One region of the Arthrobacter sp. 05N429 genome, then DNA from elsewhere that is predicted to be linked to it. Evidence: riboswitches for the same ligand, from Rfam matches in the RefSeq annotation. Region 1 holds a riboswitch; each other region holds the start of a gene.
What was found. Region 1 has a riboswitch for thiamine pyrophosphate ahead of AC1DF4_RS10540 (ECF transporter S component). Riboswitches for the same ligand answer to the same signal wherever they lie in the genome.
Positions count from the first base shown of each region.

Region 1 (4,200 bases):
GCCATGCCGATGGTCTGCCACTCCTCGGCCATCAGTCCCACAAGGCGCAGCGCGGCGAGCGTGCCGAGAACGAAGCGGTGCGGCAGTTTCGCCTTCTGCGCGAGGGCGTCGGCCAGGTCCGTGGGATCCGTGCAGCTCATCAGCAGGACGGCCGGCAGCGCAATGGCCAGGCCGCGGATCATAAAGCCGAGGCCGAGTTCGAGGGACCCTTCGCTGATCGACCAGATCCGGGCGTCGAGCAGGATGTTCCCGCTGTCCGGCGCCAGGATCGTGGTGCTCCAGCCGCCCAGCGCCGCGGCGAGGATCAGGGGCCAGCCACGCTGCCAGAGCAGTCCGAGGGTCAGCCCGGCCAGCGGAAGCAGCGCCAGTTCGAAGGCGAGCGCCACCGACGCGGACACCCAGTCGATGGACAGCGCCAGCACCAGGGTGATGAGCATGACGGCGGCGAACTTCGCCAGCGGGTTGGCGCGCGCCAGCAGCGCATGGTTGCCGCGCAGGTTCAGTTCCTGCCTCATGGTGCTTGGACCTTCCCTGGTTCCCGGCGTTCAGTTTCGCGGCGTTCTGGTTCCGGAACTTCCGGCGCCCGGCCAGGTTCCCGGTGTTCCGGTGCGCGGAGGCTCAATGTGGTGCCGCCCAGGACCTCGCTGAATTCGGCGTCGTGCGTCACCGACACGACGGCGGTGCCGCCGTCGAGCAGTTCGGAGAGGAAGGAGGCCAGCTCGGCCCAGGTGTTGGCGTCCTGGCCGAAGGTGGGTTCGTCCAGGACCAGCACCTGGGGGTGCGCGGCGAGGACGGTGGCCACGGACAGGCGCCGCTTTTCGCCGCCCGAGAGTGTGTACGGATTGGCGTCCACCAGATCAGTCAGCCGCAGACGCTCCAGCAGTTCGTCGACGCGTTCCCCGCCGCGGCCCAGGTGCCGGGGTCCGAACATCAGCTCGTCCAGCACACGTCCGGTGACGAACTGGTGCTCGGGCTCCTGGAACACGGTGCCGATCCTGGCGATCAGCTGCTGCGCCTTCCACCGGTAGGGATCGATCCCGGCGCCGGCGCTGAGGTCCAGGGTGGCGGACACCCTGCCGGAGACCGGCGCCAGCAGGCCGGCGAGGGTCAGGGCGAAGGTGGACTTCCCCGACCCGTTAGGTCCCGTGATGGTCAGCGCCTCACCGGCGCGGACCTGGGCCGTGATCCCGGACTGTACGGGCTCCGGCGGAATGGGACGGAAGCCTCCGCGGAACCCCGCCCGCCGCGGCCGTTCCCGCGAGACGCCCAGATCCTCCACGGCCAGCAGCAGCTGCCCCGCGATATTGCCTTGTGCGGCTTCCGGCCCGGTGGCGCGTGTGCCTGCGGCCCGCAAGCCGCGTGCCCGGGTCTGCGGCACGTAGCCGGGCACCCAGACCCCGGCTGCGGTGAGCATGTCCCGTGCCTGCGCCAGGACCAGGTCCGGCGGCCCGTCGATCAGCACGGCAGAATCCGTGGCCGATCCCGGTTGCAGCACCACGATCCGGTCCACGAGGTCCTTCCAGACCGAGACACGGTGCTCCACCACCACCAGGGTGGCTCCGGTTTTGTCCAGGCAGCGGCCGACGGCGTCCCGGACTTCCAGCACTCCGGCGGGGTCCAGGTTGGCGGTCGGCTCGTCGAGCAGGATCAGCCCGGGCCGCATCGCGAGGATGCCGGCGAGCGCCAGCCGCTGCTTCTGGCCGCCGGAGAGGGCCGACGTCGGGTGGTCCAGCGGCAGCCGGCCCAGCCCGACGTCGTCGAGCGCTTCCGCGACGCGTGACCAGATCTCCGCCGGAGGCACGGACAGGTTTTCCGCGCCGAAGGCGACGTCGTCGCCGAGGCGGGAGAGCACCACCTGGGTCTCCGGGTCCTGCTGCATCAGCCCGGCACGGCCGCGCCGGACGCGGGGCGGGGCGCCGTCGATCAGCAGGCTGCCGGTCTCGTCCGCGTCCCCGGCCGCGCCGCTGGCAGCAAGGTCAGCGGCGCCGGGCGCCCGGCCGGCGTCACCGGCGGAGCTGTCGCCGAGCACGCCTGCCAGGGCGTGGAGCAGCGTGGACTTGCCGGCGCCCGAAGGCCCCAGCAGCAGCACGCGTTCCCCGGGCCGGATGTCCAGGTCCAGGCCGCTGACGGCGGGCCGGGGCCGGCCGGCGTGCCGCCAGCCCCAGCCCCGCGCGGTGATCGCCGCCGGCCGGACCCCGCTGCCGGCGGACGTGTTGAAGGCGGACATCAGGAAAAGACGGGCTCCGTGGCCGCCTTGCGGGAGGCAAAGGAACTCAGCACACCGGTCCTGGCCAGGCCCCGGGTGGCGATCCACGACAGTCCGCCGGCGATCACGGCGCCGGAAATGGCAGTGAAGATGATGTAGGCAAGCTTGTCGCCGCCGGAATACGCAATGTTCCAGCCCCACGGCAGGAACGAATCGTTGAGCCCGCAGAACAGGCCCGCGCCGGCACCGGCCAGCAGGGACACGGGCAGGTTGAACTTCTTGTACACGAACGCGGCGAAGACCAGTTCGGCGCCCAGGCCCTGCAGGAAGCCGGAGAACAGCACGGAGGCGCCGTATTGCGAGCCCATGATCAGCTCGCCGGTAGCAGCCACGGTTTCGCAGAACAGTGCCGCGCCCGGCTTGCGGATGATAAGCATGCCCAGCACCGCCGGGATCATCCAGCCGCCGGCGTAAAGCCCGGTCAGCGGGGGGTAAACCGCATTGAGCGGGACGGAAACGAGGTTGGCGCCCTGGGACCAGGCCCAGAAAATCACGCCGCCGGCCACCGCGATCAACGCGGCCACCACAATGTCCACCACGCGCCAGTTGTAGCTGCGCCGGGTGCGCGTCTGTTTCGCAGATGCAGCAGATGTATCAGTCATTTCGTCCTCCTGAGGAACAGGAGGGGAGAGTGCCCCCGGGCCGCGGCATCCGCCGCCGCCCCGGGCACTCTGAGAACTCGACTCCCTTGCGCCGGTACTAACCGGATCAGGTTCGAGGGTCTGCGGCTGTCCGCACTCTCAGCGCCCACCTGTGGTTTCCCCGGATTTCTCCGGTGATGCCCGACGGCGGCGCTCCCCTGTCGTATTGAAAATTGCCCTTGTGGGCGTGGCCCAGTTTACACCCGGGGGGCGTTGTTTTCCGGGCCCGGCCGTCACAATCCGCCGGCTTCGGCGCCGGTGACCTGCGGACGCCCGCTTGGTAGAGTCGGCAGGGCATGGGAACACCGGACACCGCTGCGGCCTGATGGCTACCCGACGGCGGCTCACTAACGGAAGCTGAATCACGTGACCAACCCACCAGCTCCTTCACCCGGCTACGATCCGGACTCGACCGAACCGCAGCCGCACGGATCCCTGGCGGCACTCATCGGCAGGATTCTGGCGGAAATGGACGAACTGCAGTTCCCGTCTTTCAGCAAAGACGACGCCCTGGATCTGGGGCTCCGTCTGGTGGAACTCGGCAGGCAGCGCTCTTACCCGATCGCCATCGACATCACCAAAGGTGAACAGGTGCTGTTCCACGCGGCACTGGAGGGCGCCACCCCGGACAATGAACGCTGGATCAGGGCCAAGCAGCGCACGGCCGTGCGGTACGAGGTCCCGTCGCTGCTGGTCGGACTCAGGGCCCGGTCCGCGGGACGGATGATCGAGGACAACGCCTGGTTCGATGAGAAGGAGTTTGCCGCCCACGGCGGCGCCTTCCCCATCTACGTGCGCGGAACCGGAATGGTTGCCACCGTCACGGTGTCGGGTTTGCCGCAGAAGGCCGACCATGAGCTGGTGGTTGAGGCCCTGTCTGACATCCTCGGCCGTGCCGGGAATTAGCCGGGACGCCGGGCCGGGACGGCTCGCCGCTTCCCGCCGGGTTCCGCGTGGTGTGCCGTTGATCACCAGCGGCTGAGTGTCCGGTTAGAGTGGTGCGCATGACGTTGGGGGACGCGGCCGCGGAGCCGCTTGTACACATCAAAGACTTCAGGATGGACTTCGGGGACACGACGGTCATCAAAGACCTCTCCTTCGACGTCCGGGCCGGGGAGACCTTCGGATTCCTCGGCAGCAACGGGTCAGGGAAAACGACCACCCTCCGGGCGCTGCTGGGCATCTACCAGCCGACCGCCGGGACCCTCCACATCGGCGGCAAGCCTTTCGCCCCGCAGGACGGTGCCCGGCTGGGATACCTGCCCGAGGAACGCGGCCTCTACAAAAAAGAGT
Region 1 is NZ_JBFTMQ010000004.1:343,595-347,794, forward strand. It holds gene AC1DF4_RS10530 (energy-coupling factor transporter transmembrane component T family protein) at 1-515, opposite strand, end outside; gene AC1DF4_RS10535 (ABC transporter ATP-binding protein) at 512-2,227, opposite strand; gene AC1DF4_RS10540 (ECF transporter S component) at 2,227-2,868, opposite strand; TPP riboswitch at 2,934-3,077, opposite strand; gene AC1DF4_RS10545 (heme-degrading domain-containing protein) at 3,274-3,813, shown strand; gene AC1DF4_RS10550 (ABC transporter ATP-binding protein) at 3,912-4,200, shown strand, end outside.

Region 2 (4,200 bases), on a different contig from region 1:
CGCGGTTCAGGGTAACGAAGTCTCCAACGGAAACCTTCTCTTGGCGGCCGCCTGCGCGGACAATCGCGTACACCACTGGGGAACTCACTTCTCTCGACGTTTATTACTAGATTTGCGTGCGGAACCTGGGTCCAACGAATTTGGTCCGGCTCACGCTGTGCCTCTACGCCGGTGGAGTTCCCAAGGGAATCCATGAGCTATCCCGTGGACAAACGCATCCGAAATCGGATGGAGCGTCCTCAAGGTCATAACCCAAGTGTTGGCGTAAGCACCGAAGATCTAGACTACGCTAATTTTGCCTTCGGCCGCAAATGAGGCTGGTTCCGAAGGGAGGTTCGTGATAGGCGCCACTCTGTATGGACAGAGCCCGCCGCAACGACTTCCGGAACCGTGCCCACCTATCGTACAGGCCCACACCGGCGCCCGCTGTCAGGCGTGCAGCCGCGGCGCGTCGAAGAAGTCGACCTCGTAGCGGGCGGACTGCCGGAAGGCCAGCGTCATGGCGTCCCGTTCGCCCTTCGAAGCCGCCCGCGCCGCAGCGTCGGTGTAGGCAACGGCCTGCCGGGTGGCGGCGACGAACTCCTCGTCGGCGTAGGTGCGCAACCAGACGGCGTAGGGATGGGACTCCGGGGCGCCGGCGGTCAGGAACTGCCGATACAGCGTCTCCCCCACCTCGGCGTAGAGCCAGAAGCACGGGAGCACGGCGGCCACCAGCACCCCGTAACTGCCGGAGACCGAGGCGGCCAGCAGATGGTCGACATACGACTTGGTGACCGGACCGAGCGTCACCTCAGCTGTGCGGGTGCTGAGCCAGGTCCGGTGCAGCTCCGACTCGACCTCGAGGCAGTTCTGCGCTGAGCGGGCCCAGAACAGTTGCTCGGCCTCAGTGGGTGCGATCGCGGCGGCACGGGCCAGCACGCGGGAATATCCGTTGAGGTACAGGGCATCCTGGGCGAGGTAGTAGGCGAACTCCTTCTCCGGCAGCGATCCGTCGGCGAGTGCCCGGATGAAGTCTAGGCCGTAGATCGCCTCCAGGTCGGCGGTGGCCACTTCCCGGAGCGCGACGGCGAACTCGCCTTCTGTGGGTTCCCGGGCTGCGGTTCCACGGTTCCGGGCAGCGCTGTGGTCCTGGGTGTGCTGCTGGACGTGGTGGAAGTGGTGGACCGGGCCGTTGCCGGTGCCGACGTCGAGCGCCGACGAGGCGCGCAGTGCCTCCCGCAGCCACGGCTTGACCTCGCGGAGCGCGGCCTCCCAGTCCCCCGTTCCGGCCTGCACTGTATTTCTCGCCTGCACTGTGGCGATCGCCGAGGACAACGAACACCCCGTGCCGTGGCTGTTGCGCGTATGCACGCGCTCCCCCGGAACCACGACGACGTCCTGGGCCAGGAGCCCGCCGGTGTTGACCAGCGCGTCGGGGCACCCGTTGCCGCCGTCGAGGTGGCCGCCCTTCACCAGGACCGTGGTGCCGGTCTGGGCGGCGAGCCGTTTGCCCTGTCCCAGCGCCCCGGCCCAGTCCTCGGCGGCTTCCTCCCGGAGCAGGACGGCGAGCTCGGCGAGGTTGGGCGTGATCAGGTCCGCGTACGGCAACAGCGCGTGCAGGGCTGCCTCGGCGGACTCCTGCAGCAGCCGGTCGCCGCTCGTCGCCACCATGACCGGGTCCAGGACCACGACGGCGGGGCGGGACTTCTCCAGCCAGCTGCGGACGGCGTCAATCACGGAGGCGTCCCCCAGCATGCCGATCTTGACGGCGTCAATGGTGATGTCCTGGCTGATGGCCTCCAGCTGGGCGGTCAAGAAGGCCGCCGGCGGGACGTGGACTGCGCTGACGCCGCGGGTGTTCTGGGCGGTCAGGGCGGTGATGGCTGCCATGCCGTAGCCGCCGTGCGCGGCAATGCTCTTGAGGTCGGCCTGGATCCCGGCGCCGCCGGAGGGATCGGAGCCGGCGATCGCCAGCACCCGCGGGATCCTGGGCGCCGAAGGGGCAGGGACAGGCGGAAGAAACGATGAGGCGGTGGTCAAGAGAGACATCCCTTCGCCGGTGCTAGCCGGACAGGTTCAACGGGTCTGGATCTCAGCCGGCTCGATGCGCGGCACCCCGTGTCAGGGCTCCAGCCTAGCCGCATACCTTAACGAAGACGCGGGCACGGCCCGAACTGCGCGTATTGCTACGCCGTCCGGACCGCGCCCGCGGCCTTGCTGAATTTTTCCGGTGTCAGAGCTCCGAGGCCGGAACGCCGACGCCGAGGATGATCGGCTCGCTGGCGGCCGGCTTCGCCGCGGGCGCCGTTGTTGCCGGGACCTTGGCCTCGTGCACCGAAACGGCGGCGGACTGCCGGGATTCCTGGCGCTGCTCGACCGAGGTCTCGTTCGCTGCACCCTGGGCGCGGCTGGCGCTCCGGTTGCGGCGGCCGCGGCGGGCACGCGAGGTGCCGGTTTCGGCTTCGGCCTCGGTCTGGGAACCCGGCGCCTGGGCGCGTCCCGGGCCTGTTCCGCCGGCGCGGACCGGAGCGGCCGCTGCCGTCCGGGCCGCCGGCGCCTTCGCTGCCGGCTCCTGTGCCGCAGGAGCCTTGGCTTCTTCGGTTTCGCCCAGGTTGGCGAAGGCCTCGGTCAGGAGGTCCAGGGTCAGCGCAGGCGCACTGGCCTCGTCGGCGTGCTCCACGAACGGCAGGGCGACCTGCTCGCCGCCGAACGTCAGCACAGCGCCCGGACGTCCGGCAGCTTCCTCCGTCGCGACCAGCTCGACAGCCGCCTCGACGGCTGCTTCCACAGCTGCCTCGCGGGTCCCGGCGTCGGCGGGTGCCTCGCCGTCATGCAGGTGGGCGGCGTGCGCCGCTGCTGCGATGTTGGCCAGCGCGGCGCGGGTTGCCTCGGCCTTGGCGTGGCGCTCGGCGTCGGTGGGCTCGGCGTGCACGGCTGCCGGGGCGGACTGGACGTCCGTTCCCTGGCCGCCCCGGCCGCGGCGGCGGCTCTTGCGTTCGGTCCGCGCGGCCGGCTGCTGCTGCTCGGTCCGCGGGACGTGGTGCTCGGCGGCGACCACGTTGGCGCGGCGGTGCTCGACCGGCTCGTCGTGGGTGACGATGCCGCGGCCGGCGCAGGTTTCGCACTGTTCGCCGAAGACTTCGAGCAGCCCGGTGCCCATCCGCTTGCGCGTCATCTGCACGAGGCCCAGCGAGGTCACCTCAGCCACCTGGTGCTTGGTCCGGTCCCGGCCCAGGCACTCCACCATGCGGCGCAGGACGAGGTCGCGGTTGGATTCGAGCACCATGTCGATGAAGTCGATGACGATGATGCCGCCGATGTCACGGAGCCGGAGCTGCCGGACGACTTCCTCGGCTGCTTCGAGGTTGTTCTTGGTGACGGTTTCCTCAAGGTTGCCGCCGCTGCCGGTGAACTTGCCGGTGTTGACGTCCACCACGGTCATGGCTTCGGTGCGGTCGATCACGAGGGATCCGCCGGAGGGCAGGAAGACCTTGCGGTCCAGGGCCTTGTGGATCTGCTCGTCGATGCGCCAGGCGGAGAAGATGTCCGTGTCCTTGGTCCACTTCTCCAGCCGGCCCACCAGGTCCGGCGCCACGTAGGTGACGTACGCCTCGATGGTGTCCCAGGCTTCTTCGCCGGAGACGATCAGCTTGGAGAAGTCCTCGTTGAAAACGTCACGGACCACCTTGATGGTCAGGTCGGGTTCGCCGTAGAGGAGTTCGGGGGCGAGGATCTTGGTCGAGGTCGACTGGCCTTCGATGCCTTCCCACTGGGCGCGGAGGCGGTTGATGTCGTGCGTGAGCTCTTCCTCGGACGCACCTTCGGCGGCGGTGCGGACGATGACACCCGCGTCTTCGGGCAGGCGGTCCTTGAGGATCCGCTTGAGGCGGTTGCGTTCGACGTCGGGCAGCTTGCGGGAGATGCCGGTCATGGAACCGCCGGGCACGTACACGAGGTAGCGGCCGGGCAGCGAGATCTGGCTCGTGAGACGGGCGCCCTTGTGGCCCACCGGGTCCTTGGTGACCTGGACCAGCACGGAGTCGCCGGACTTGAGCGCGTTCTCGATCCGGCGCTGCTTGCCCTCGAGGTTGACGGACTCCCAGTTGACTTCACCCGCGTAGAGCACGGCATTGCGGCCGCGTCCGATGTCGACGAAGGCCGCTTCCATCGACGGCAGCACGTTCTGGACCTTGCCCAGGTAGACGTTGCCGATCAGGGAAT
Region 2 is NZ_JBFTMQ010000007.1:182,838-187,037, reverse strand. It holds gene rplU (50S ribosomal protein L21) at 1-76, opposite strand, end outside; gene AC1DF4_RS13850 (bifunctional hydroxymethylpyrimidine kinase/phosphomethylpyrimidine kinase) at 430-2,028, opposite strand; TPP riboswitch at 2,011-2,108, opposite strand; gene AC1DF4_RS13845 (Rne/Rng family ribonuclease) at 2,213-4,200, opposite strand, start outside.
Region 2: linked by a shared signal. The riboswitch ahead of AC1DF4_RS13850 (bifunctional hydroxymethylpyrimidine kinase/phosphomethylpyrimidine kinase) and the one ahead of AC1DF4_RS10540 (ECF transporter S component) in region 1 are both predicted to bind thiamine pyrophosphate.

Region 3 (4,200 bases), on a different contig from region 1:
GCCATTAGTCTTGGATCATGAGCACATCCCCGGCTGATCCCGCCCGATACAACAGCTTTCTGAGGGATCTGCTCGGCGTGATGGCCTACGGCGAGCTCTCCGCCTTCGAACGGCTCTCCTCCGACGCACGGTATTCACCGTCCCTGCATGACCGCGCGGTGCTGGGCAGGATCGCCGTGATCGAGTTCCAGCACTACGAACTCGTGAGCGCCAAGCTCGATGCCATGGGCCTGGACCCGGAGGCGGCCATGCTCCCGTTCCAGCCATCCGTGGACCACTTCCACGAACGAACCCGCCCGGCGGACTGGTACGAATCCCTCATGAAGGCGTACGTGATCGATACCGTCTCCGCCGATTTCTACCGCGCGATTTCACGCTACGTCGACGCCGGGACCCGGGACCTGGTGGAGCAGATCCAGGCCGATGAAGAGGCCACGGCGGTGCTGCGGGAACGGCTCAAGTCCGCCCTGGCCGATGACCCGCGGCTGGCGTCACGGCTGGCACTGTGGGCCAGGCGGCTCCTCGGGGAAGCCCTGACCCAGGCCCAGCGGGTGAGCTTCGAGCACGCGTTCATCGGAGGCCTGGCCGGCGCGGATGAGGACGGGTCCACGGACGACGGGTCCAGGGAACTTGTCCGCGGGCTCATGGCGGAACTGGCAGCCAACCACTCACGCCGGATGACGGCGCTCGGTCTGGCCGGTTGAGCCTGGCCGGCTGAGCTGCGCGCTCAGTTGCCGGCGGCGTCGAGTGCGGCGAGCAGGGCCCGGGCGGCGCCGGCGGGATCGTCGGCTTCGGTGATGGCCCGGACCACCACGATCCTGCGGGCGCCGGCTTCCACCACCTGTTCCACATTTCCGAGGTCGATGCCGCCGATCGCGAACCACGGCACCGTGCTCTCCTCAGTCTTCCCCTCGGTTGTCTTCCCCTCGGTTGTCTTCCCCTCCGGGGCTTCGGCCCGGCGGCCCGCGTCCGCCGCATAGCGCACCAGATCAAGTCCGACGGCGGCGCGGCCGGGCTTCGTGGGAGTGGCCCACACCGGCCCGACGCAGAAGTAGTCCAGGCCGTCGCGGCCGGCTGAGGACACAAGGGCCGCGTCCACCTGCTCCGGGCTGTGCGTGGACAACCCGATCACGGTGTCCTTGCCCAGGAACTTTCTGGCGGCGCCGGTGGAGATGTCCTTCTGCCCGATATGGAATACCGGAGCCCCGGAGAGCGAGGCGAGGTCCGCCCGGTCGTTGACAGCCCAGAGGCGGTTATGGCGGCGGGCTGCCTGGTGCAGGACCTCCAGCAGTTCCAGTTCCTCGGCCGCCTCCAGCGACTTGTCGCGCAGCTGGATGATGTCGACGCCGCCGGCAAAGGCCTCGTCCACGAAGTCCGCAAAGTCGCCGCGGCCCTGCCGGGCATCGGTGCAAAGGTATAGGCGGGCGGTGGTGTGGACGGCATCCTGGCTCATGCCTCCAGCCTAGTTCCTCTAAACTGGGCCAATACCGCGGGAGCCCGCCGCCGTCGACGCCACCAGCGTCCGGCGCCGGCAGGCTGAGAGGGCGTCAGAGCCGACCGCTTGACCTGATCCGGTTAGTACCGGCGTAGGGAAGGAATCCTTCATGGGCACCACATCCGTCCGCGGCACGGCCGCGGGTACTGACGCCGCGGCGCCTGCGGCCGCCGCTGATGACACCGAAGCCGGGAAATGTTATGACGTTGCCGTGATCGGCGGCGGCGTCGTGGGCCACGGAATCGCCTGGGCGGCGAGACGCTCGGGCCGGACGGTCGCCCTTATCGACGACGCCCCGGGCAGCGGCGCCAGCTGGGCCGCCGCCGGCATGCTCGCCCCCGTAAGTGAGCTGCACTACCAGGAGGAACCGCTCCTGGAGCTCATGCTCGAGTCCGCACGCCTCTGGCCGGCATTTGCCGCCGGGCTGGACGACGGGGGTGACGGGCCGGATACCTGCGCCGCCGCCGGTGCCGCCAGCAGCACGGGGTACCTCACGACGCCGACCCTCGCCGTGGGCGCCGACGCCGCCGACCGCCGGGCGCTCGCGGCCCTGCGCACCGTCCAGCAGGCGTCCGGCCTGGCCGTCGAGCCGCTGACCGTACGGGAGGCGCGCACCCGCGAACCCCTGCTGAGCCCCGGCATCTCCTGCGCCTTCGACATTCCCGCCGACCACCAGGTGGACCCCCGCCGACTGCTCGCCCGGATCGGGGAACTCCTGGCCGCGGACAGCCACTGCGACACCATCGGGCGTCGAGCTGCCGGGCTGTTCTGGCAGGACGGGCGCGTGGCGGGGGCCACCCTCGCCGGCGGCGGCACGGTCCGGGCACGGGAAACCATCGTCGCCAACGGCCTCGGCGCCGCCGCGCTCCACGGCCTGCCCGCCGGACTCCGGCTGCCCCTGCGGCCGGTCCACGGCGATATTCTCCGGCTCCGGGTGCCGGAGAAGCTGCGGCCGCTGCTGACGTCCACCGTGCGGGGACTGGTCCGCGGGGTGCCGGTCTACATCGTTCCCCGGCAGGACGGCACAGTGGTGATCGGGGCCACGCAGCGGGAGGATGCCCTCGGCGAAAACGGCCACGCACCGGACGGCGCCACGCCCGGCTCCGCAGTGTCCGCCGGGGGCGTCTACCAGCTGCTGCGCGACGCCCAGCAGCTGGTCCCCGCCGTCGCCGAACTGGAACTGCTCGAGGCCACCGCCAGGGCCCGGCCCGGGACCCCGGACAACTCGCCCCTGCTGGGCCGGGTGGCGGAACCGGGAGGCCCGGGGGACATTGCGGGGCTGATTATCGCCACCGGCTTCTTCCGGCACGGGATTCTCCTCACGCCCGCCGCCGCGGAGATCTGCCGGCAGCTGCTCGACGGCGCCGGGGACCCCCGCTGGTCCCGGTTCCGGCCGGACAGGTTCGCCGCCGGTACCGGGCCCGCCGGCCCGGCCTCATCCCGACAGCAGAACATGACCACCCGGGCCACCAATCCCAACCCTGAGCACAAGGAATCGGTATGAACATCACATTGAACGGAACCTGGCACACGCTTCCGGACGGCGCCTCGGTGGGCACCCTCGTCAGCGCGGTCACCGGCCGGCCGCTGGCCCCGAACGGCCAGTCTGCGGACGGCGGGAAACTCGGGGTCGCCGTCGCCCGCAACGCGGAGGTGGTTCCCCGCAGCCAGTGGCACGGCACCGCGCTCGCCGACGGCGACGACGTCGAGCTGGTTACGGCGGTGCAGGGAGGATGAGCAGCGTGGAAAACACCACACTGGCAGCGGCACCGGGGGCGTCAACGGCTGGCGCGGATCCGTTTGAGGTGGATGGCGTGCAGCTGGGGTCGCGGCTGATCATGGGCACCGGCGGGGCGCCAAGCCTGGACGGTCTGGGGGCTGCGCTGCTGGCGTCCGGTACCGAGCTCACCACCGTCGCCATGCGCCGCTACTCGCCTGCGGAGGCGGGTTCGCTGTTTCAGCTGCTGCTGGACCACAACATCCGGGTGCTGCCCAACACCGCCGGCTGCTTCACCGCCAGGGACGCCGTGCTGACCGCCGAACTGGCCCGCGAAGCCCTCGAAACGGACTGGGTGAAGCTGGAAGTCATCGCGGACGAGCACACCCTGCTGCCGGACGCCGTCGAACTCGTCGAGGCCACCGAGCAGCTCGTGGGCCGGGGGTTCAAAGTCTTCGCCTACACCAACGACGACCCCGTGCTTGCCCTGCGGCTGGAAAACCTTGGCGCCGCCGCGGTGATGCCGCTGGGCGCGCCGATCGGCACCGGCCTGGGCATCCTGAATCCGCACAATATCGAACTCATCGTCTCGCGTGCCTCCGTGCCCGTGGTCCTCGACGCCGGCATCGGCACGGCTTCCGACGCCGCCCTCGCAATGGAGCTTGGCTGCGACGCCGTGCTGCTGGCCACGGCCGTGACCCGGGCGCAGAATCCGGTGTTGATGGGGGAGGCCTTCAAGCACGCGGTGATCGCCGGTAGGCTGGCCAAAAGGGCCGGCAGGATCCCGCGCCGGGAGCATGCGTTGGCGTCCTCGGCCGTGGAGGGACGGGCCGAATTCCTGTAGGCCCGTCGGCACAGCAAAGGAGCCTGCCATGGCAGCCACAGAGGACGTCCTCAACGAGGGCCAGGTCGACGCGGCCTTGGCGGGGCTGCCGGACTGGAGGCACCGGCTCGGCGGTCTCGTCACCGTCTACAAAGCGCCGACGGC
Region 3 is NZ_JBFTMQ010000001.1:539,311-543,510, forward strand. It holds gene AC1DF4_RS02620 (ferritin-like fold-containing protein) at 18-704, shown strand; gene AC1DF4_RS02625 (thiamine phosphate synthase) at 728-1,453, opposite strand; TPP riboswitch at 1,480-1,611, shown strand; gene thiO (glycine oxidase ThiO) at 1,605-2,999, shown strand; gene thiS (sulfur carrier protein ThiS) at 2,996-3,232, shown strand; gene AC1DF4_RS02640 (thiazole synthase) at 3,229-4,056, shown strand; gene AC1DF4_RS02645 (4a-hydroxytetrahydrobiopterin dehydratase) at 4,085-4,200, shown strand, end outside.
Region 3: linked by a shared signal. The riboswitch ahead of thiO (glycine oxidase ThiO) and the one ahead of AC1DF4_RS10540 (ECF transporter S component) in region 1 are both predicted to bind thiamine pyrophosphate.

Region 4 (4,200 bases), on a different contig from region 1:
CCGCGGCGCCGCCGGAGGCCACGTCGTGGCGCATTCGCAGGGTGCCATTGCGGCGATGATGGCCGCCGTCGAGCGTCCCGACCTGGTGCAGTCGCTGACCCTGGTGGAACCGGCGTGCCTCTCGCTCACGGCGGAGCTGCCGGCCACCGCGGCGCACCGCGCCCTGATGCAGCCGCTCTTCGAGGTCCGACACAATCTCAGCGACGAGGATTTCCACCGCGAATTCGTCCGCCGGGTGTTCGCAGCGCACACGCCCGCGCAGGCGACCCTCGGCGCCCCGCGCCCGGAAGACCAGCGGGAGGCGCGCCGCCTCCGCCTGCAGGCCCCGCCCTGGGAAGCCCCGCTGCAGATCGTCCCCGGCGTCCCCACCCTGGTCCTGACCGGTGGCTGGGAACCGCTCTACGAAGAGATCGCGGGTTACCTGCGCGAGACCGGCGCCCTGCACCGCACGGCGGCCGGCGGGCACCGGCCCCAAGATTCAGTGGAAGGGAACCGGGTCATCCGGACGTTCATCGCCGACGTCGGGCGGCAGCAGCACGCCCAGGCGTCCTAGCCGGTTGCGGGTCCCCCCACGGAAGGCGCCGGCAGGTAGACCTTGCCGCCCGAGGCGAGGAACTCGCTGCTCTTCGCCCGCATTCCCGCCGCCACTGCGGCCCGCGGGTCCGCAGTGGCGGCGCTGCCGGTGCCAAACTCGTCCCGGATGTCCTGACTGATCCGCATGGAGCAGAACTTGGGCCCGCACATCGAGCAGAAATGGGCCGTCTTGGCGGGCTCCGCAGGGAGCGTCTCATCGTGGAAAGCTTCGGCAGTCACCGGGTCCAGGGACAGCGCGAACTGGTCCCGCCAGCGGAACTCAAACCGCGCCTTGGACAAGGCATCGTCGCGTTCATGCGCTCCGGGGTGGCCCTTGGCGAGATCGGCGGCATGGGCCGCGATCTTGTAGGTGATGACCCCGGTCTTCACGTCGTCCTTGTTGGGCAGTCCAAGGTGTTCCTTGGGCGTGACGTAGCACAGCATGGCGGTGCCGTAGCGGGCAATTTCGGTGGCACCGATCGCGGACGTGATGTGGTCATAGCCCGGTGCGATATCGGTGACCAGTGGCCCCAGCGTGTAAAACGGGGCGCCGTTGCAGAGTTCCTGCTGGCGCTCGACGTTTTCCCGGACGAGGTGGAACGGGACGTGTCCCGGACCCTCCACCATGACCTGCACATCGAATTCCCAGGCCCGCCGGGTGAGCTCGGCCAGGGTGTCCAGTTCGGCGAACTGCGCCGCGTCGTTGGCGTCCGCCGTCGCGCCGGGCCGAAGCCCGTCGCCCAGCGAGAAGGCGACGTCGTAGCGGGCGAAGATCCGGCACAGCTCATCGAAGTGCGTGTACAGAAAGTTCTCCTGGTGGTGGGCCAGGCACCAGCCGGCCATGATTGCGCCGCCGCGGGACACGATGCCGGTGACCCGCCCGGCCGTTAGCGGCACGTAGCGCAGCAGTACCCCGGCGTGGATGGTCATGTAGTCCACACCCTGCTCGCACTGTTCGATCACGGTGTCCCGGAAGATTTCCCACGTGAGGGCGTTGGCCATGCCGTTGACCTTTTCCAGCGCCTGGTAGATGGGGACCGTGCCGATGGGCACGGGGGAGTTGCGGATGAGCCATTCGCGTGTGGTGTGGATGTCGTCCCCGGTGGAGAGATCCATCACCGTGTCCGCACCCCACTGGGTGGCCCACTGGAGCTTGTCGACTTCCTCGGCGATGGAGCTGGTCACCGCGGAGTTGCCGATGTTGGCGTTGATTTTCACCAGGAAGGCCTTGCCGATGATCATCGGCTCGGATTCGGGGTGGTTGACGTTGCTGGGGATGATGGCACGGCCCGCCGCGAGCTCGCTCCGGACCAGCTCGACGTCGCAGTTTTCGCGCAACGCGACGAACCGCATCTCCGGCGTGATGATTCCGTCCCTCGCATAGCGCATCTGCGTGACGGTCCTGCCTTCGACGGCGCGGCGCGGCACCGGGCGGGCGCCCCTCCACTCTGCGGACGCCGCGCCCCGGCGCACCGCGGACTTGCCGTCGTCGAGCAGTTCCCGGGGACGGCCGGCGTACGGTTCGGTGTCTGCCCGGGCAGCGATCCAGGGGGCACGGAACGGCTCCAGCCCGCGGACGGGATCGCTGCCGGGACCGGCGGTACGGTACACCCGGAACGGGGTATTGCCGCGGCCGTCAGGCGAGTCTGCCATCGCGATTTCGGTCACCGGGACGCGGATGCCGTGTTCCGCGTCCGTGGCGAACGCCAGCGAATGGGACTGCAGCGACTGTGCGGGGGCAATCTGGTTTTGGACAGGACTGTGCTGCGTTTCTGTGGTGCTCAAGGGACTGCTCACTTCCTTCGCCGGCATTACCCGGACAGGTTCAACGGTCGCAGGCTGCGTCAGCCCGATCTCAGCCCCTGCAGGGGCACCCGTGTGGTCGTAGATGAAGCTACCACGTGCCGTCCGAAAAGCTGACGAGTGTGACGGCGGCCGTCGGGCCCGGTGCTAGCGTGGCACCGTGACTCAGCCCAGGGCCGTGCCCCTTATCAGGACAGCAACGCCCGAGGACCTCGCGGCACTGCCCGTTCTTGAAGCCGCGGCAGACCATATGCTCGAAGCGGAGCTGGGGCATCAGGCACTCCCTGCCCCGGAGCCGCAGGCCGCTGCTGAGCCGCTCTTCGTCCTGGTCGCCATCCTGGTCGCAGGAAATCCGCCCGTGGGATTCGCCCGCGTTGACGAAGTCGGCGGCCACGCCCACCTGGAACAACTCTCCGTGCAGCCCGCCTCAGCCGGGCACGGAATCGGAAGGTCTTTGCTCGAGGCGGCCATCGACCGGGCCCGGAGCCTTGGCCATAGTTCCATGACCCTTTGCACCTTCGCGGACGTCCCGTTCAATGCACCGTTTTACGCCAGCTGCGGGTTCGAGGAATGTGCCGAGCCGGGGCCGGCGCTGGCGTCCCTGCGGGTCCGGGAAGCGCAGCTGGGGCTGGATGACCTTGGGCGGCGGGTCGTCATGCGACTTAGGCTTTAAGCCATGACCCGCATCATCGAATTCAGCGGCACCGTCCTCACCGCACCCGGCACAGAGCACCTCGGGCTGTGGTCCGTCGACGGTGTCCTCACCTTCCGCCGCCCTGCCGCCGCTCCGGACGTGGTGCTCGACGGCTGGGTCATCCCCGGACTGGTCGACGCGCACTGCCATATCGGACTCGGCCCCGGCGGGGATGTCCCGGGGGAGCTGGCGGAAGAACAGGCCGTGACCGACCGCGACGCCGGAACCCTTCTGGTCCGCGACGCCGGCGTCGTCCACGATACCCGCTGGATCCAGCAACGCGCCGACCTGCCGCGGCTCATCCGCTCGGGCCGGCACATCGCGAGGACGCGCCGGTACCTCCGCGGTTTCGCCGTCGAAGTTGAACCGGAGGACCTGGTGGAAGCCGTGCGCAAGCAGGCCCGGGCCGGGGACGGCTGGGTCAAGCTCGTGGGGGACTGGATCGACCGGGACGCCGGCGACCTCGCGGCGAGCTTCCCGGCCCGGACGCTGAAGGACGCCGTCGCTGCCGCCCACGACGAAGGCGCCCGCGTCACGGCACACTGCTTCGCCGAAGACACCCTGGACGACATGCTCGACGCCGGGATCGACTGCATTGAGCACGCGACCGGCATGCTCCCCAGGCACCTCCCGCGGTTCGTCGAACAGGGCGTGCCGATCGTCCCCACCCTGATCAACATCGCCACCTTCCCCGACATCGCCGCGCAGGCCGAGGCCAAGTTCCCGCGCTACGCGGCGCACATGCGCTCGCTCTGGGAGCGCCGGGCAGATCGCGTCCTTAGAGCCTTCGAAGCCGGCGTCACCATCTATGCCGGAACGGACGCCGGCAGCGTCATCAAGCACGGTCGCATCGTCGACGAACTCCAGGCGCTGCACGGCGCCGGACTCCCGGCCGCGGCAGCGCTCGACGCCGGCGCCTGGGCCGCACGGGACTGGCTAGGGGCGGAGGTCATCACCGACGGCGCCAGCGCCGACGTCCTGGTCTGCGCCGAGGACCCGCGCGGGAACCTGGCCACGCTGAGGGACCTCAAGAACGTCGTGCTGCGCGGAGAAGTGGTCCGCTAGGAACCTGCCTGCTCCATTAGGAATAAATTGAAGCTTCAAGTAATTTATATCTATGAAGGGTCATC
Region 4 is NZ_JBFTMQ010000007.1:76,126-80,325, forward strand. It holds gene AC1DF4_RS13290 (alpha/beta fold hydrolase) at 1-553, shown strand, start outside; gene thiC (phosphomethylpyrimidine synthase ThiC) at 550-2,358, opposite strand; TPP riboswitch at 2,354-2,461, opposite strand; gene AC1DF4_RS13300 (GNAT family N-acetyltransferase) at 2,537-3,049, shown strand; gene AC1DF4_RS13305 (amidohydrolase family protein) at 3,053-4,135, shown strand.
Region 4: linked by a shared signal. The riboswitch ahead of thiC (phosphomethylpyrimidine synthase ThiC) and the one ahead of AC1DF4_RS10540 (ECF transporter S component) in region 1 are both predicted to bind thiamine pyrophosphate.